One region of the Rhizobium sp. RHZ01 genome, then DNA from elsewhere that is predicted to be linked to it. Evidence: riboswitches for the same ligand, from Rfam matches in the RefSeq annotation. Region 1 holds a riboswitch; each other region holds the start of a gene.
What was found. Region 1 has a riboswitch for cobalamin ahead of bluB (5,6-dimethylbenzimidazole synthase). Riboswitches for the same ligand answer to the same signal wherever they lie in the genome.
Positions count from the first base shown of each region.

Region 2: linked by a shared signal. The riboswitch ahead of cobU (bifunctional adenosylcobinamide kinase/adenosylcobinamide-phosphate guanylyltransferase) and the one ahead of bluB (5,6-dimethylbenzimidazole synthase) in region 1 are both predicted to bind cobalamin.
Region 3: linked by a shared signal. The riboswitch ahead of IB248_RS22825 (CbtB domain-containing protein) and the one ahead of bluB (5,6-dimethylbenzimidazole synthase) in region 1 are both predicted to bind cobalamin.

Region 1 is NZ_JACUZZ010000004.1:169,030-175,401, reverse strand. It holds gene IB248_RS06985 (UDP-2,3-diacylglucosamine diphosphatase) at 1-765, opposite strand, end outside; gene IB248_RS06980 (NADP-dependent malic enzyme) at 993-3,305, shown strand; gene IB248_RS06975 (DUF2865 domain-containing protein) at 3,428-4,513, shown strand; gene bluB (5,6-dimethylbenzimidazole synthase) at 4,520-5,209, opposite strand; cobalamin riboswitch at 5,249-5,431, opposite strand; gene IB248_RS06965 (PD40 domain-containing protein) at 5,458-6,291, opposite strand.
Region 2 is NZ_JACUZZ010000004.1:42,925-49,296, reverse strand. It holds gene cobN (cobaltochelatase subunit CobN) at 1-238, opposite strand, end outside; gene cobW (cobalamin biosynthesis protein CobW) at 249-1,298, opposite strand; gene cobU (bifunctional adenosylcobinamide kinase/adenosylcobinamide-phosphate guanylyltransferase) at 1,304-1,828, opposite strand; cobalamin riboswitch at 1,957-2,354, opposite strand; gene IB248_RS06345 (chloride channel protein) at 2,602-4,392, shown strand; gene IB248_RS06340 (cobyric acid synthase) at 4,389-5,843, opposite strand; gene IB248_RS06335 (glycine betaine ABC transporter substrate-binding protein) at 6,364-6,372, shown strand, end outside.
Region 3 is NZ_JACUZZ010000025.1:483-6,854, forward strand. It holds gene IB248_RS22815 (hypothetical protein) at 1-300, opposite strand, end outside; gene IB248_RS22820 (CbtA family protein) at 339-1,082, opposite strand; gene IB248_RS22825 (CbtB domain-containing protein) at 1,096-1,305, opposite strand; cobalamin riboswitch at 1,334-1,471, opposite strand; gene IB248_RS22830 (histidine phosphatase family protein) at 1,529-2,092, shown strand; gene IB248_RS22835 (EAL domain-containing protein) at 2,476-4,041, shown strand; partial or broken gene IB248_RS31880 (porin family protein) at 4,343-4,505, shown strand; gene IB248_RS22840 (hypothetical protein) at 4,466-4,813, opposite strand; partial or broken gene IB248_RS22845 (transglutaminase-like cysteine peptidase) at 4,761-5,346, shown strand; gene IB248_RS22850 (hypothetical protein) at 5,407-5,667, opposite strand; tRNA gene IB248_RS22855 (tRNA-Met) at 5,817-5,893, opposite strand; gene mnmA (tRNA 2-thiouridine(34) synthase MnmA) at 6,004-6,372, opposite strand, start outside.

The DNA.
Region 1 (6,372 bases):
CGTACCGCTCATGGAACGCCATTCGATCAATTCAAAGGCGCCGTCTTGATGCTCGGCGATCGCCGTACAGCTTTCGACCCAGTCTCCAGTGTTGATGTAACGGATCCCGTCCATGTCTTCCATGACAGCGTGATGAATGTGGCCACAAATCACGCCGTCCGCACCGTGCTTACGGGCTTCGTCGGCAACGACGCGCTGGAACTCGCCTATGAAGTTGACTGCATGCTTCACCTGAAGCTTGGCCCATGCGGAAAACGACCAGTACGGCATCCCCATCCGGCGACGGATTGCTGCTAGGCCAATATTGATTATGATCGCCATGTCGTATGCCCAGTCGCCGAGATAGGCGAGCAGGCGGGCGTTGCGCACCACGACGTCGAACTCGTCGCCATGCAGCACGAGGTACTTCTTGCCGTCGGCCGCTTCGTGCATGATGCGCTCGGCAACCTCGATGCCACCGAAATGGGTGCCTGGAAAGTCACGAAGGAATTCGTCGTGATTGCCGGGGATATAAACCACCCGCGTGCCCTTGCGCGCCTTGCGCAGCAGCTTCTGGACCACGTCGTTGCAATCCTGCGGCCAGTACCAGCTGCGCTTCAGTCGCCAGCCATCAATGATATCGCCGACGAGGACGATGGTATCGGCCTCGTGATGCTTGAGAAAATCCAACAGGAAGTCCACCTTCGCGGCCTTGGAGCCGAGATGCACATCGGAAATGAAAAGCGTACGGAAGTGCCGCGTATCCATATTGTCCCTCACAAGCATCCTGCTCGTGTCCCATGGTTCACCTGACCTTCCAAAACCAGAGTCGTGTTTCAGGAAGATGACATCCGGTTGTCACGCCCGATTTTCCCGGTCTCTACAGACCTGCGCTCCCGTCACGGCAGATTTGCGCTGTTTTCGCATTTCGAACGGAAATTCCGACTGTTCGACCATCCCGTTTGATGTATTGAAGGCAGTTCAAAGACAGCATGCGGCAGCCGGAGGCGATGATGGATCATCACGAAAAGTCCAAGACGGAAAAGAATTTGGCAGGTGGAAGCCTCGACGAGCAGGCGCTCTACTTCCATCGCTATCCGCGTCCGGGCAAGCTTGAAATCCAGGCAATCAAGCCGCTCGGCAACCAGCGCGACCTGGCGCTGGCCTATTCCCCCGGCGTCGCAGCACCCTGTCTCGCCATCCGTGACAATCCCGAGACGGCCGCCGACTATACCTCGCGCGCAAATCTCGTAGCGGTCATTTCCAACGGTACGGCCGTTCTCGGCCTCGGCAATATCGGTCCGTTGGCATCAAAGCCGGTCATGGAGGGTAAGGCCGTCCTCTTCAAGAAGTTTGCCAACATCGATGTCTTCGATATCGAGGTCGATGCAACGAGTGTCGATCAGATGGTCTCGACCGTCGCCTCGCTCGAGCCGACCTTCGGCGGCATCAATCTCGAGGACATCAAGGCGCCGGAATGTTTCGAGATCGAGCGCCGTCTCCGCGAGACCATGAAGATCCCGGTTTTCCATGACGACCAGCATGGCACGGCCATCATCGTCGCTGCGGCGATCCTCAATGGCCTGGAACTGGCCAACAAGAAGATCGACGAGGTCAAGATCGTCGCTTCGGGCGCGGGTGCCGCTGCCCTCGCCTGCCTCAACCTCCTCGTCACACTGGGCGCCAAACGCGAGAATATCTGGGTCCACGACATCGAAGGCCTGGTCTACGAAGGCCGTACAGAGTTGATGGACGAGTGGAAGAGCGTCTACTCCCAAAAGAGCGACACGCGCACGCTTGCGGAAAACATCGGTGGCGCCGACGTATTCCTTGGCTTGTCTGCCGCCGGCGTGCTGAAGCCGGAACTGCTGGCGCAGATGGCCGAAAAACCGCTGATCATGGCGCTCGCCAATCCGACGCCGGAGATCATGCCCGATCTCGCCCGCGCTGCCCGCCCCGATGCAATGATCTGCACCGGTCGCTCCGACTTCCCGAACCAGGTGAACAATGTTCTTTGCTTCCCCTACATCTTCCGGGGTGCTTTGGATTGCGGTGCGATCACCATCAACGAAGAAATGAAGATGGCTGCCGTGCGCGCCATCGCGGCACTTGCGCGCGAGGAGCCGTCCGACGTCGCCGCCCGCGCCTATTCGGGTGAAACGCCGGTCTTCGGCCCGAACTACCTGATCCCTTCGCCCTTCGACCCGCGCCTGATCCTGCGGATCGCCCCGGCGGTCGCGAGGGCTGCCGCCGAAAGCGGTGTCGCCTTGCGTCCGATCACCGATTTCGACGCCTATCTCGACCAGCTCAACCGTTTCGTCTTCCGTTCCGGCTTCATCATGAAACCGATCTTTGCTGCGGCGAAGAATGCCGAGCGCAAGAGGGTCATCTTCTCGGAAGGTGAGGATGAACGCGTGCTGCGCGCCGCGCAGGTGCTGCTGGAAGAAGGCATTGCCGAACCGATCCTGATCGGCCGCCCGCAGGTCATCGAAACGCGCCTCCAGCGCTACGGCCTGCGCATCCGCCCGCTTTCGGATTTCGACGTCATCAACCCGGAAGACGATCCGCGCTTCCGCGAATATGTCGATCTCTACTTCTCGCTGGTCGGGCGTCGCGGCGTCATTCCGGAGGCCGCCCGCACGATCGTTCGTACCAACACGACCGTCATCGGCGCGCTGGCGCTGAAGCGCGGCGAAGCCGACGCTCTGATCTGCGGCCTGGAAGGCCGTTACGAGAAGCATCTGCGCGACGTTCGCCAGATCATCGGCAAGCGGCATGACGTCTGCGACTTCTCGGCACTCAGCCTGCTGATCTCGCAGCGCGGAGCCACGTTCTTCACGGACACCTACGTCACCTTCAATCCGACTGCGGAAGAAATCGCCGAGTCCGCGGTTCTCGCCGCCGAGGAAATCAAGCGCTTCGGCATTACGCCGCGCGTGGCCCTCGTTTCCCACTCGAATTTCGGCTCGCGTGAATCCGAGAGCGCGACGAAGATGCGTGCTGCTCTCAAGCTCGTTCGCGAAGCAGCCCCGGAGCTTGAAGTCGACGGCGAGATGCATGGCGAGAGCGCGATCTCCGACGCCCTGCGCAAGCGCGTCATGCCCGACACGACCCTGCATGACGAAGCGAACCTGCTGGTCTTCCCGAACCTGGATTCGGCGAATATCACCCTCGGCGTCGTGAAATCGATGATCGACGGCTTGCATGTAGGGCCGATCCTGCTGGGCGCTGCGCTGCCGGCGCACATCCTGGCGCCCTCGGTGACCTCCCGCGGTGTCGTCAACATGGCTGCCCTCGCCGTCGTCGAGGCTTCACAGCCGGCGTGATTTGCGGCCGATCGAGAAAATGCGCTAAGATTCCGACTGCAGCCTGTTAAGACAAACGGGCTAGCAATGGAGGCGCGGCGGGACGCCGCGCCTTACGACCTGCTCACCGATGGGACGATGCCTTGAACCGCTGGATTCTGTCATTCGCAGCCGCACTTGTGTTGATCGGCCCGGCCCATGCCCAGGTGCCGGCGATCTGCGGAGACCTGCGTGCCCGCCTTGCGGATCTGCCGCAAATCATCGGCAGCACACCCGAGGTGCGCAAATTCGCCAGCGCCATCGCCGAACAGAACCTTGAGCTTCGCAAAGTCCGTAGCGATCTCCGTCAGAACGGCTGCACAAGCGGCAGCATGGTCGTGATCGGCGACGATGACGGCTATTGCGGGGAGCTTGAGCGCGCGGAGAGCAAAATGGTCGACAACATCCGTTATCTGCAGCAGCGGCGCGACGAGCTGCGTGGCCAAAGCGAGGATGTCCGCACGCGAAACGAGCTTCTTGCGGCGCTCGATGACAATGGCTGCAACGAGGAACAGTGGCCCGCCGACAGCGGCGATGGATATGCACCGCCTCCAAGCATTGAAGATCAGGCGCTGCGAAACGACACCTTCGTACCGCCGGGTGGCGATCCCGGCCAGCGCCGATACGGTCTCCCCGGCATGTCGACGCCCTCTCATCTCAATACCGTCTGTGTGCGCACCTGCGACGGTGGCTTTTTTCCGTTAAGCTCGAATGCAACCTCGCAGGACTTCGCCCGCGATGCCGACACCTGCTCGAAGATGTGTCCCGGCATCGACACCGAGCTCTTTTATCATGACGTCTCCAGCACTGAGACTTCACAGATGATATCGGCGGCGACGGGCGCTCCTTACAGCGCAATGCCGAACGCTTTCGCCTACAAGAACCGCAAACCCGGCGAAAAATCATCCTGCAGCTGCGACCTCAACGCCTACTATGAGCGGATGCGAAAAAGCCAATCGATCAGCGAACCGCCGCAACAAGGATCGATCACCACGATCGAAACCAAGAAGCCCGAGCCAGCGAGAAAGGTCGCCGCCCCGGCTGCACCGCAGCCTCAGGTGCCGGACAGGCCATATGATCCGGCGACCAACAAGGTGCGCCAGATCGGTCCGCAGTTCTTGGCCGGCGACCAAGGCACAATCGACCTCAAGCATCCGGCAAAGCCGGGCCCTCAGCCGCAGCAGCAATAGCCGCCCTCAGTCCGCTGGATTGTCCCAGCGATCCGTAAACACCAGTTCATCCAGCAGCAATCGCTGGCGCCATCCTTTGACGGCGAGTTCCGGCTGGTCATAGAGCCGGTCGACATAGCCGACGCAGAGCCAGGCAACGATCTCGACCCGATCAGGAACACCGAGGATGTCCTTGATATCGGACTCGTGAAAGATACTCACCCAGCCGACCCCCACGCCTTCGGCGCGGGCGGCGAGCCACAGATTCTGCACGGCACAGACCGTGGAGTAGGAATCCATCCGCCGATTGTGCGTCCTGCCAAGAACGACATCGCCGCAGCGGTCCGGATCGCAGGTCACGCAGATGCTGAGCGGTGCGGTTCGGATGCCCTCAAGCTTCAGCGAGCGATAGAGCTGTTGCCGCCCGCCTTCAAACATCTCGCCGGCCTCGCGGTTGGCGCGATTGAAGGCCTGCCACGCGGCCTCCTTCACCTTGTCATCGCGCACCAGGATAAAATTCCAGGGCTGCATGAACCCAACGGACGGCGCGTGATGCGCGGCCGTCAGAAGCCTTTTGACGACGTCGTCCGGTATGGCATCCGGGAGAAACTCGGAACGCACGTCGCGTCGCGTCGAAATCGCCCTGTAGACGGCGTCGCGTTCCTCGGTCGAAAAGGCTGCGGCTCCCGACAGGGAGCCTGAATGGTCTGGTCGCATCGTCAATCCCCAACAACACAACCGCCCGCCGTCCACGCGGGTCAGTCTATGGTGTCGGGCCGGTCTTCTGACTTGGCGTCATCCGACTGCCGCGCCTTCCCGGTACTGGACCAGTGGCTCTTTGCGGCAGCCGTCAGCCTTACAGCGTTGGGCACGTTTCGGTCTTTCACCGAATTCCCGATTCTCCCGCCCGCGGCGGGCACCCGACGGACGCGTCTATGCCCATAAACCCTGGCCGACGCAATCCCTTAATCCGAGACGGGAAAGTAGCGCACATAGGCGAACTCATCACCTGACGGCGACCAGTTGGGCACGTTGATCGTTCCCTGCCCGCCGAAGAGATCGAAGAGCATCGTCAGGTTTCCGCCGTCCATGTCCATCAGCCGCAGGCGAACATCGAGATCGCGTGGATGGTCGAACACATCAGGATCGTAAGAAAGGATCAGAACCTTGTCGTTGTTGGGCGACGGATGGGCAAACCAGTTCCCATAGTTGTCACTGGTGACCTGCTCAAGACCGGTCCCATCGGGATGGATTCGCCAGATTTGCATGAGGCCGGTGCGGCTAGAATTGAAGTAGATCCATTGACCGTCGGCGGAATAGTCCGGCCCGTCATTGCGTCCCTCGCCGTGGGTCAGCCGCTTTTCTTCGCCGCCGTCAACGGAGATCGTGTAGATATCGAACAAATCGTTGCGGATGCCACAATAGGCGAGTTGCTTCCCGTCGGGCGACCAGCCGTGCCAATAGGATGGCCGATTTTGCGTCACCAGCCGCGGCGTACCACCTTCGGCCGGCAGCACATAAATCGTCGACTTCCCGAACTCGGTTTTGTCGGAGATGACGATCTGGCGGCCATCGGGCGAAATGCCGTGGTCGTTGTTGCAGGTCGTCGCAAAGCCGGTATCGACCTTGCCGACCTTGCTCGAACCATCAAGTGCGAGACGGTAGAGGAGTCCGTCGCCGTTCAACAGAAGATAGGTCCCATCCGACGAAAAGTTCGGCGCCTCAACGAGTTGCGTGGTTTGCCAGACGACGCGCGCCTCGCCTGTCCTGATGCTGTAGATCTCAACGGAACTGCGCAATCTGAATCCTCCTAAGCATCGAATCCGCCAGACCTACGACGGCTCGCCACTCAGCACAAGCAAATGCGCCTGACCGAGAAT
Region 2 (6,372 bases), 130 kb from region 1:
GCTTGGAGTGGCGGGCCGTCCGCTCGATATAGGCATCGACCGACATTGGATGCTTCAGGCTCATCAGGCTTGCCAGCCGCAGCGAGAAGCCGGCCGACGGTTCGTCATAAGCGGCGGCTATCGCGGCAAGCTCGGTATCGGCAGCCGACAGGAACAGGACATCGCCGGGCGATTGACCGAGATCGATCGCCTCCTCGGCGTCACTGATTGTTCCCTGCTGTGCCAGAAGCAGATGCATCGGTCTTGCCTTATGCCAGCGCTTCGATCGCCTTGCGCACCGCCGCTTCGTCCATCTCGTGCAAGCCGATGACGACAAGACGGGTGCCGCGTGCTTCGCCCGGCGCCCAGGCGCGATCGAAATAGTGGTCGATCCGGCTGCCGACCGCCTGCAACTGCAGGCGCATCGGCTTGCCGGGAACATCGATGAAGCCCTTGAGCCGCAGCACGTCATGTTCCCCGATGATGCCCCTCAGCGCATCCACGAAGGCTGCCGGATCGGCAACAGGACCAAGCTCGACCACGAAGCTGTCGAACTCGTCATGATCGTGCGGCACGCCGTCCTCGTGTTCGAGTTCATGGTGGGACTTGCGATTGACCACATCGTCTTCCGTACCGACGCCGAGCCCGAGCAGCACGCTTGCCGGAACCTCGCCATTGCGCGCCTCGATCATGACAGGCTTGCGAGCGATACGGGAAGCAACCTCATCGCGCACGCGACCAAGGCCGGCGGTGTCGAGAAGGTCGGTCTTGTTGAGTACGATCAGATCGGCGCAGGTCAGCTGGTCCTCGAAAAGCTCCTCGATCGGGCTCTCATGGTCGAGCGACTCGTCTTCGACCCGACGAGCCTCGACGGCATCGTGATCGTCCGCGAAGCGGCCCGCGGCAACGGCGGCGCTGTCGACAACGGTAACGACGCCATCGACGGTGACCTGCGTGCGGATATCAGGCCAGTTGAACGCCGCAACGAGCGGCTGCGGCAGCGCGAGACCGGATGTTTCAATAACGATATGGTCGGGGCGCTGTTCGCGCTCCAGAAGCTTGGTCATCGTCGGAATGAAGTCGTCGGCAACCGTGCAGCAGATGCAGCCATTGGTGAGCTCGATGATGTCATCCTCGGTGCAGTTCTCCGCGCCGCAGCCCTTGAGCACGTCGCCGTCGACGCCGAGATCGCCGAATTCGTTGATGATAAGCGCGATCTTCTTACCGTTGGCATTGGAGAGCAGATTGCGGATCATCGTCGTCTTGCCGGCGCCGAGGAAACCCGTGATCACGGTCGCCGGAATTTTCTGCTGGTTCATGAAATTCAACCCTTCATCTTCAACGGCAGTCCAGCCGCGATAAAATACACATCCACGGCCTCGGCCGCGATCATTTGATGCAGACGGCCGGCATGGTCCCGAAACTCCCGCGCCATGCGGTTTTCCGGCACGATACCGAGACCGACCTCATTGGAAACGATGACGAGACGGGCTCGTGCCGTCGGCAGATACGCCACAAGCGAGGCAAATTCCGCCCCTATGTCGCGGTCTTCCATCATCAGATTGGTGATCCAAAGCGTCAGGCAATCCACCAAAACTGCCCGCTTCTCGCCATCGATCGCCCGCAGGCAGCCGACAAGATCCAGCGGCTCTTCATGGGTATGCCAGAGATCGCCGCGATCGGCTTTGTGCTTGTCGATCCGGGCGCGCATCTCGTTGTCCCAAGCCCGACCGGTCGCCACGTAATGGTGCTCCAGGCCGCTCGAGACGACCAGTTGCTCGGCAAAACGCGATTTGCCCGAGCGCGCGCCGCCCAGGATGAAAGTCGCGCCTGATGATATCGGGCTCATGGAAAACGCTGACCGATCTTCGGAAGCCTTCCGCGAGAGACCGGAACGACTGCGGAGCGCAGCCGGCAAATCTGTCTTTCAGCCATGACAACCTCCGTGCTGGCAGCGGGCATCACCCAGGAATGGGCTTTTCGCCCGGCACAGTTGGCAGGTCTCCTGGCTCGCGGGTCTTGGCCGCGATCGGGGCAAACCGGAAACCGGTCGCCCCAGATCGTGCCAGCGGATCTTCCTCGCCTTCCCGGCTGCATTTCATGAAAAGGCGGACGATTCGTAGACGTAAGAGGCGTCCTGCCCCGGTTGATCATGATGCACTGCCAGTGACTTTTCCGTCGCCACTTTCGCACAGCCCGCCTGCACCCTTGCAGGCTGTCAGCCACGCGAAACCAACGCCGGACAGAAAACCCTGACCGCTCTACAGTCGCGGGGTCGGCTCTGATGACGGTGCCCGAATTGGGTCCACCGCTTCACATTCCCTTTTCATCCGCACCGATTCAACCGGTCCGGAACCATCCGTTATGGCGTCATCGTTAGGCAAGGCCACTCCTGAAGTCAATCAAAAGCCGTCGCTCCTAAGATTGCCGTCATCGCCGCGAAACGCTGTCAAGTCGACCTACTCTACAAGATTTATCGTCTTTTATCAGTGGCTTACGTCATAAATAATTATTGTCCGCGCCGGTCTTTTGCCGCAATTGCATCGCAAGCGGGTCGCGCCACTGATTTGCCCCTCCCTTCCTCGCACTTGAACGCGCCTGCGCCCGCCTAGTTTTCCTGCCATGCTCCTCAAAATCGATATTCGCCGCTTCGGTCCGTTTCATACCCTTCTCGATATCGGGCGGATGCGCGCCCTGCTGCGCCGCAGCGAGATGGGGATGGTCATCGCCGGCGCGATCGTCGGTGTCATATCGGGTTTGGCGGTGACCGGTATGGGTCTCATTTCCCGCGAAATGCACAGCCTGATCTTCGGAATCAGCGACGTCGAGAGACTGAGTTCGTCGCAGATCGACAACAAGCTGCTGTTGCTGACGGCGCCGGTCTGCGGCGGCATTCTCCTGGGTCTGTTGCTGTTCGTGCTTGCCAAGACCCGCAAGAAGCCGATGGTGGATCCGATCGAGGCGAACGCACTGCATGGCGGTCGGCTATCTCTCACCGATAGCATTCTGGTCGCAGTCCAAAATCTTATTTCTAATGGTTTCGGGGCCTCCGTCGGCCTGGAAGCCGGTTACACGCAGCTGGCGGCCGGACTGGCCTCGAAGCTCGGGCTGAAGCTGCAGCTTCGCCGCTCGGACCTGCGCGTTCTCGTTGGGTGCGGCGCAGCGGGTGCGATTGCCGCTGCCTTCAATGCCCCGCTGACCGGCGCATTCTACGCCTTCGAGCTCATCATCGGCTCGTACACCATCGTCTCGCTAACGCCGGTTGTGGTTTCTGCGCTGGTTTCGACGCTGGTGGCTCGGCTGCTCGGTGGCAGCGATTTCCTGATCGACGTTGGCGAATTCGGTACGGTCATGCCGGCTGATTACGTCCCGGCTCTCCTGCTCGGCGCATTCTGTGCGGGTGTCGGTATCATGATCATGCAGGGCGTTGCCTGGATCGAGGAATTGGCTCGCCGGAGTTCGATCGCGACGCCGCTGCGCCCTGCCCTTGGCGGCATCGTCGTTGGCCTCCTCGCGCTGATCACACCGCAGGTGCTGTCGGCAGGACATGGCGCGCTCCACCTCAACCTCGGGCGCGACGTCGCGATTCCGGTGCTCGTGGGCCTGTTCCTCCTGAAAGCCTTCGCCTCCGCGATCTCGATCGGTTCGGGCTTCAGAGGCGGTCTGTTCTTCGCGTCGCTGTTCATGGGCGCGCTGGTAGGCAAGTTCTTCGCCTATTCCGCCCCCTACTTCGCTCACGCTACGCTGACACCGGTCATCTACGCGGTCGTCGGCATGAGTTCGCTTGCGGTCGCCGTCATCGGCGGGCCGCTGACGATGACGTTCCTTGCTCTCGAAATTACCGGCGACTTTCCGATCACGGCGCTTGTGCTGGCGGCGGTCATCACCTCCTCGCTCGTCGTCCGCAGCACCTTCGGCTACTCCTTCGCAACATGGCGCTTCCACCTGCGCGGCGAGAGCATTCGCAGCGCGCACGATGTCGGCTGGATCCGCAACCTAACGGTTGACCGGCTGATGCGCGCCGATGTGAAGACCGCCAATGCCGCTCTCTCGATCGATGAGTTCAAGGAACGCTTCCCCATCGGCTCGGCGCAGCGGGTCGTCCTGGTCGATGGTACCGGCAAGTACAGCGGCCTCGTGCTCGTTCCGGAGATTTACGCGAACCTGACCGATACCGACGAAACCGGCAAGGATCTCAGCGAATTCATCCGCTACAAGAACGATTTCCTGCAGCCGCAGATGAACGCCAAGCAGGCAGCCGCCATCTTCGACAAGACCGAAAGCGAAGCGCTCGCCGTCGTCAACAATCTGATTGAGCGCAAGGTTGTCGGCCAGTTGAGCGAGGCGCATACGCTGCGCCGTTACAGCGAAGAACTCGATCGCCGCCGCCGCGAAATATCCGGCGAGATCTAGCCGAGAAGTTCGTCCAGCCAGCGCCGGTCAAGACAGGCTTCCAGTTCGGCCGCAACGTCGTCCAGGGCTTTCTCGACGCCGGCACGATAGTCATTCGTGTCGCCCGAAAGGCCAAAGCTGCGCAGCAAGCGAGAACGGTAGATGTCGCTGGCGAACAGCCCATGCAGATAGGTTCCCGCAATCCGGCCGTCTGCCGATACCGCGCCATCCGGCCTACCATCGACGATCGCGAACGGCCGGCCGCAGTCTTCGCCGGAGGTGATACCGAGATGGATCTGGTAGCCGGAAAGCGGGGACCCGTCCTCCACTGCTGTCGCAACACTGTTGCGGACGGTCTTTTCAGGCGCCATCTCCGTCTCGACGTCAAGCAGCCCGAGGCCCGCCATATCCACCGCATGTCCCTCGATGCCCAGGGGATCATGGACCTTGCGCCCGAGCATCTGATAGCCGCCGCAAATCCCGATCACCCGACCACCCCGCTTCACATGGGCCAGTATGTCGGCATCCCAACCCTGCGCACGCATATCAGCCAGGTCTGATATCGTTGATTTCGAACCGGGCAAGATCACCAGCCGCGCGTCCGCAGGCAGCCGCTCGCCCGCGCGGACGAAAACCAAATCGACATCCGGCTCCGGCTTCAAGGGGTCGAGATCGTCGAAATTTGCGATGCGGGTAAAGACCGGCACGGCGACCTTGAGTGCCCCCGTGCCGCCGCGTGCGAGGCGTTCCAACGCCACCGAGTCCTCGGCCGGCAGACGCGAAGCGTGCCTGAGCCACGGCACGACACCGAAGCATGGCCATCCGGTGAAGCGGCGCACCGCATCGATACCCGTATCAAAGAGCGAGACGTCGCCACGGAACTTGTTGATGAGGTAGCCGGATATCATTGCCCGGTCGTCCTCGGAGAGGATCGTATGCGTCCCAACCAGCGAGGCGATCACGCCCCCGCGGTCAATATCGCCGACAAGCACGACAGGCACACCGGCACGGGTGGCAAATCCCATATTGGCGATATCGCCGGCCCTGAGATTGATTTCGGCGGGCGAACCTGCGCCTTCCACGATCACAAGATCCGCTCCGGCCGAAACGGCCGAAAAGCTCTGCATCACGTAGTCGAGGAGCGCTGGCTTGAGTTTCTGATAGTCCCGTCCCTTGGCCTGCCCCCAGACCTTGCCCTGAACGATGATCTGGCTGCCGTATTCGGATTGCGGTTTGAGCAATACAGGATTCATGTGCACCGAGGACGGCACACGCGCGGCAAGCGACTGCAGCCATTGCGCCCGGCCGATCTCGCCGCCGTCGTCGGCGACCGCGGCATTGTTCGACATGTTCTGCGGTTTGAAGGGACGGACCGAAAGGCCACGATTGGCAGCAAGACGGCAAAGCCCCGCGACAAGAACGGTCTTGCCGACATCGGAGCCGGTCCCTTGCAGCATGATGGCCTTGGTCATTGTCACGGAACTCCGGAGAACCCGACCCCCGCCTACAACGGCCTCTCTGCCGTGGTCAATCGCAAGCGCCGAAAATGCGAAGGCCACGTCACCCGCTTAGGGTAGCGCGGCCTGCCGAAATACGCTGGCGCATTCGCCCATACACGGCGAAGCTCACGTTCTCCGGGACGCATTACCTGATCCGGAGAAGCGGCGGTGTCCCCCGCCACGGAAGAACAGATACCGCCACATTGTTACCGGACGGTTAGCAACTCCCTAAGCAAAGATGAATTTCGGCATTTTCCGGCTTTGGGACGCTCGTGGTAACCTTTTGGTGGGGCTGGCAATACGTTTTCAAATCAGACGCTTAGACTTCACGCCTCATGCACAGAAGAACGATTGATTTCCACAGCCGAACGCGTAGGCTGCCATTCCAAGGCATCAAGACGAGCGCCACAGCAATAGCCGGACAAACAGGATAAAGATCTCCGCAAGACGCGGAACGCCTAGTTGTGGCGGGGCAGCAAGAATGGGAAGGCAAATGAGATCT
Region 3 (6,372 bases), on a different contig from region 1:
TGGACTGGCCTCGTCGGTCACCCCGCCCGGCATCTTGCCCCAGAGACAATAGGCATGCTGGATCTGCGCATAGTTCAGCACGCGTCGGAACGGCTCGTTCGTGTCCGTGGCACGCGCCGCGAGATCAATGATCCGATCGCGATACTCCGCCATCATGACCATTTCGCCATGTGAGATCTCGGCGATCGCGATGCCGCTTTGGGAACCGCTGCTGCTCCGCTGGTGCGCGTCGGCCGCGACGGACCAAAGCTGCAGGACAGCAATCATGGCTACAAGAAAAATGGGACGCCGACTGGTCATCTCTGAGGACAGGCTCCGGACTCCGGAGCCTTCTCCGATCAATGGAAGACCGACGCGCGAGCGCTGAGCCTGGGTGCGGCACCGAGCTTGCGCTCGGCCAGAGCACCAAAGGCCAGGCCAAGAACGCCCCATAGGATGGCGTGCATCCCGATCGTGGTCGTACGGAAACGCCAGAGAACCATAGCCGAATAGTTCTCCGGAACCTCGTTGATCGGCGGCAGCAGATACTGCACGAGGCCGATGAAACCGACATAGGCCAGACCTGCCGCGATTGCCGCATTCCACATACCGAACCGCGGCGTGAGGCGGCGTGCAAGCGCAATTGCCGCTACAAGCGCAGCGATCGAAACGACGATCATCAGGAAAAACAGCTCGGTCCTGACGCCAATGGTGTCGGGATTGCCGACTGCCGGCGGATTGGCCGGATATTTTATGTTGGGTACGATCACGATAGCGACAAACGCCGCAACGGCGATGACGGCACAGGTCCCGCGGGCGCTCAGATTGCTGAACCGCCCCTGGATAAAGGCGAATACGAGGGCAAACAGGCCGCCGACAGCAATGCTGTAGGCCATTACACCGGTCAAGAGGCCAAGGCCCGCCTGCGTGGCGCGGCTGACGATTTCAGGCTCAGCAGTTTCACCCGCCGCCTGGGCGGCCGCCTCCTCGAACGCGATCGCCTGGTCGACAAGCGGCTCGCCGAAAATATGCGCAAAGGCGAAAACGAGGACGCCAGCGACCACCCCCGCGAGCATGCCGCGAAGCAAAAGATTTCCAACCATGTCCGGAACTCCCTTAGTGGCAGGGAAAGCCGAGGAGATGCCGGCCGTCATGCACGAACTCGTGCACGTACATACCGTTGAAAAGCGCCATCGCGCCCTCTTCGGTACCGACGAAATAGATGGCGATGAGCATCAGTAGACCGCCGAAGATGGCCCAAGGCAAAAGCTCGCCAACCGGAATCGGAGCCGGTGCGGCGACGGGCGCAAAAGTAGTGTCAGACATGTATTCCTCCTGGAATGACGCGTTCAGTCGAGAATCGTTGCGTGGCAGGGTCTGACTTCCAGTCCGAGGTATCCTCATCCTGATCACAGTGGCGCGACCGCACCGGAATTTCACCGGTTTCCAAACCCACAACATCACCGTTATATCTGCCGCTTCGAACCTGTCAACGAAACTTCATGCAGCGGCGGGCCACGCTCCCCGATATCCGGAGACAACGAACGTGATGACGCGCCTTACCTGGATCTGCCACGGCCCGACGGCCGCCAACCGCGAGGCGCGCTTCCCGCAGGACGAACCGCTGAATGAAAAGGCAATCATTGCCACACGGGCAATCACCCCACGCCTGCGGCACGCCGACAGCGTCTTCGCCAGCCCGACGCTGCGCGCGCGGCAGACGGCCGGCGCGCTTGGCTTGCAGCCGGAAGTTTCCGAGGCGCTCGCCGATTGCGATTTTGGCCGCTGGGCGGGCCGTTCGATCGCCGAGATCCAGCAAGCGGAACCCGAGAACCTTGCCGCCTGGATGGCGCAACCGGAGGAAGCACCGCATGGTGGCGAGGCGATCGCTGCCGTGTGCATGCGTGTAAACGGCTGGATGCGCGAGCACTTGCAGTCCGGCGGTAACATCATCGCCATTACCCATGCGGCGGTCATCCGAGCAGCCATCATCGGCACGCTGAATGCCCCCCTGTCATCATTCTGGATTACCGATATCGAACCGCTCGCCGTCGCTCACATGACCAGCAACGGAAGCCGCTGGTCCCTGCGCTTCGAAGGACAAACCACCTAATTTTCAGGGCGATAATTTAGTCCAGCCTTACGCAAGCAATCGATGCGATAGTTTTTCGACCCGACACCGTCGGGCTGTCAATCCTTGCCCCAAGGAGGACTTTGCATGCCCTATGATTGGAGCGGCGCGCGGATGCGACGCACGCGCCTGCTACGTATGACTGGCGCCGGGATGCTTCTCCTGCTCGTCGTCAGCGTCACCCTTCTAACCAGACTTTGAGAACAACAGGCGAGCGACAAGCGCTCGCCTCGTTTTTCACCGCGGCTTTCGAGCCAGTTCACACGCCGTGATAGCGATTCGATAACAAGAAATCGCCCTTTGATTTCAACAAACGCTTCAGACTTCCATGATACATCAGCGCCCGGGTGGAGATGGAGTAAAGCATGCCGGTATTCTTCCAGAGCAGGGCCGGGAGGCAATGCTTGTTGGTCATGGCGTTGGGGGTAACGCTATGGCTCGTCGGTGCAATCCTGGAACTGGATAACTGTGTGGTCGCCTTCGTCGGCGCCTACGAAAGCTATGGTGCAGACAAGCTCGTCCTCGCCCTTGGCATCGGCGGGGCGATGAGCTTCGTCTATTCGATCCTGCGCATTGTCGATTTGCGCAAGGAGATGGAGCTGCGGGCCACCGCTCAGGCCAAGGCCGACTGGACAGCAACCCACGACCACCTCACCAAACTTCCCAACCGCTATGCGTTCGAACGGAAAGTCCTGCCGCAAAGGACGAAGACCGACGTCGAAGGTGACGAGTGGGAGCAGAACGTGACAATCTTCTCGATAGACCTCGATGGCTTCAAGAAGGTCAATGACCTTGTCGGCCACAATGGCGGCGACGCCCTTCTGATCGAGGTGGCAAAACGGATCTGCGCAATCGGAAACGCGGACTGCGTCTATCGCTTCGGCGGCGACGAGTTCGTCGTCGTTGCGCTTGGCCTCTCCTCCCGCCATGAAGAACGCTTCGCGCGTTTGCTCATTCAAGCCGTAACACGGCCCATTCACATCAACGGGTTCGCGGTCGAAGTCGGCGCCAGCGTCGGCCACGATCGCTGGGAGCAGGGTCAAGAGCCGCTCGAGGACGCGGCCCACCGAGCCGACCTCGCCATGTACGAGGCGAAGTCACGCGGCCCCAACCACCACATGGTGTTCGAAGCCTCGATGCAGGACAAGGTGGCAAAGCGCGCGACGCTGGAATCCAAGCTGCGCGTCGCAATTCAGCAAAAGGCCATCCGCCCCTTCTATCAACCGTTGATCGATCTCAAGAGAGGCACGGTCTGCGGCTTCGAAGCGCTCGCTCGCTGGACGGACGAAGAAGGCGTCGCCATTCCGCCGCCGGAGTTCATCGGCATTGCCGAAGAGACCGGACTGATCACCGAGCTTTTCGAAGACCTTCTGGCGCAGGCCTGCGGAGACGCCCTGGCCTGGGACGACCACGTTACCCTCTCCTTCAATGTCTCTCCGGTGCAAATGGAGGACAAGCTGCTGGCCTCGCGCATCTTCAAGGTGTTGTCGGCAAATGGTCTTCCGCCAAGTCGTCTGGAGATCGAGATCACCGAAAATGCCCTGATCCAGGATCCGGCGGTTGCCGCAATCATCCTGGATGAACTCCACGATGCAGGCGTTCAGATCGCGCTTGACGATTTCGGCACCGGCTACTCCAGCCTCGCCCAGCTCGCCCGCTATCGCTTCGACAAGATCAAGATCGACAAGAGCTTCATCGCAACGTACCGCGATGATGAGCGTCAGGAAAAAATCATCCGCGCCATGCTTGGGCTCGGGCGCAGCCTCAACATACAGACCACCGCCGAGGGCATCGAAGAGCATCGCCAACTCGGCCACCTGCTTCAACTCGGCTGCGATGTCGGACAGGGCTATCTCTTCGGCAAGGCGATGCCCGCCGAAGAAACGCGCTCGTTCGCCCTTGACCGTCACGAGACATTGGCCAACGGATAAGCGCTCCGCACTCCTCTCCAGTAGTCCTCTACATCAGAACTTCGTAATGGACCCGTTCAGACAGGGCCACGTTCGCTCACGCAGCATGGACCGCGATCACCGATCGGACCTAGCCCGATCGGTGCGCAAAGTGAGTGGACCCTTGTCATAGGAGAGGGATTTATCGCGCATTTTCGTATCGCTGCCGCCTCGGCGGCCTTCATTGGTCTTGCAGGGGTGGCGTCGCCCCCCGATCTTATGAGGGGGCGGCCGCGGTTGTACCAGCAGCCCCAGTTTTCACCTGGAACGGCTTCGATGCCAGTTCTCAGGGTGGACCGCCGGAGCCGGTCTCGACTACGCCTTCACGTACAACATCTTCGGGCGTGGAATGTCGTTACAACGACTACGGCAGCAAAGTCCTTTTGGGCATAGACACCGTTTTCAATCAGAAGGTTGTTACCGTCGGCGTTGGCTTCAGATTTTGAGACTGCTCAACGATGAAATGACCAAGCCCGGACATACGCCCGGGCTTTGCTTCTCTGAACTGAGGCTGGTCGCCGTGTAAGATAAGCCTTAGTGGTGGTTTCCACACCCTGGTTTCCACCACCCTGGTTGCCGCCACCCTGGTGGCCACCACCCTGGTTGCCACCGCCTTGGTTGCCACCACCTTCGTTACCGCCACCCTGGTTACCGCCGCCTTCGTTACCGCCACCTTGGTTGCGCAGCACTCAGCCGATAGGATGTTTTCGACGCGGACCTTGGCAGCTTTCGCAGCGTTCACGCTTGTTTTCACAGCGTTTTCTGGTGAGAGCTATGCAGGATCCGCCCTGCGCGCATCAGGCGCCATTGGAGCGCCGATAGGCTTCCCCTCGGCTTGCACGCGCTATACTTGGCTTTGCCATGGCAACGGCGGCCACGAGATGACCGACGAGAAGGCTATGCCTTTGCTTCAAAAGGTGAACAGGCAGGTCAACGCTGGCGACGGACGCACAGACATCGGGGAAATCCGAATACTGGTCGCTTCCCATCAACAACAAAGGCGACTGCGAAGACTATGCCCTACTGAAGCTGAAAACCTTGCTGGGCGCCGGCTTTGCGTCGAACAAACTGGCGCTTTCGGTTGTCATCGATCGCCGCGGCAACAACCATGTCGTCCTGCTGGCCCGACTGAGATCCGGCGATTATGTTCTCGACAATCTTGCAGGCAAAGTAAAACCCTAGGCAAGCACGGGATATACTTTTCTGGCAAGCCAGAACTTCAACGACAGAAGCGCCTGGCAAGTAACGCTGGCCGGCCCGAGAGCGGACCAATATTCCGGAACGTAGAGCGCTGCGAGCAATTCTCCGCTTGCCGGCCGGCCGCGAGCCTTCGCGACGTTGCAAGGGCTAGTGGACGGACGGGTCCTCTTCCTCCAGAAATGTTCGGATCCCCTCGCGTGCGATCGTCGCCAGGAACTCGTCAAAGGCCTCGCGATCGGTCGCGAAGGGCTCTTCCCATTCGATGAGATCCTCGTGCTGGGTCACCACTTCCATTTTCCAGTCGCCATTCGTACCCGCCGGACGGAAGATGTCGACGAGCACGGTCACGCCATCATCGGTAAACTCACCGGCAAGCTCGGAATGTTCCAGTTTCGGCTTCTTCGCCATTCTCAAATCCGATCCGTGATTTTCGCCGAGCAGTCTAAGCGACAATGATGACAACAGCGCAGACCCATGGTGCACAGGGGTAAGCAACGGAGAAAGGCCCGCAGCCAAGGTTTATGGGAAAGTCCACAGAAGAAAATGCGTCATTTGACTGGTAGCGGAGGAGGGATTTGAACCCCCGACACAAGGATTATGATTCCTCTGCTCTGACCTACTGAGCTACTCCGCCACTGGTCAACGGTGCCGTTCGCGATGCGCTCGGCCCGTGGGATGAGCGGCTTATAAGGTGCGCTTCGGCTTTGTGTCAAGCGCATGATCGAGAAAATACCACAGGCTTTTTCAGGCCGCGACCGGGCTGGCCAACAGCGCCTTCAGCGAAGCTTCCGCCGCCGGTTCGCGCTCGGAGCGTTCGATGAAACCACCGCCATACACGCGGGCGTCGTCGCCGGGTGCCGAATAGAGCGCACAGGCCTGGCCCGGCGCAACGCCAGCCTCGCCAACCGCGAGGTCGACATAGATGCCGGTCGCATCGGCATGCAAGACGGCAGGCGTCGGCGCGCGCGTCGAGCGAACCTTGGCAAAGCACACGAAGCCCTCGCCCGAAGCCGCCTCGACAAGCGGCTCGTCACCCAGCCAGTTGACATCCCGCAAATAGACGCGGTGCGTCTCCAGCGCCTCCTTCGGCCCGACAATCACCCGGCGCGAGCG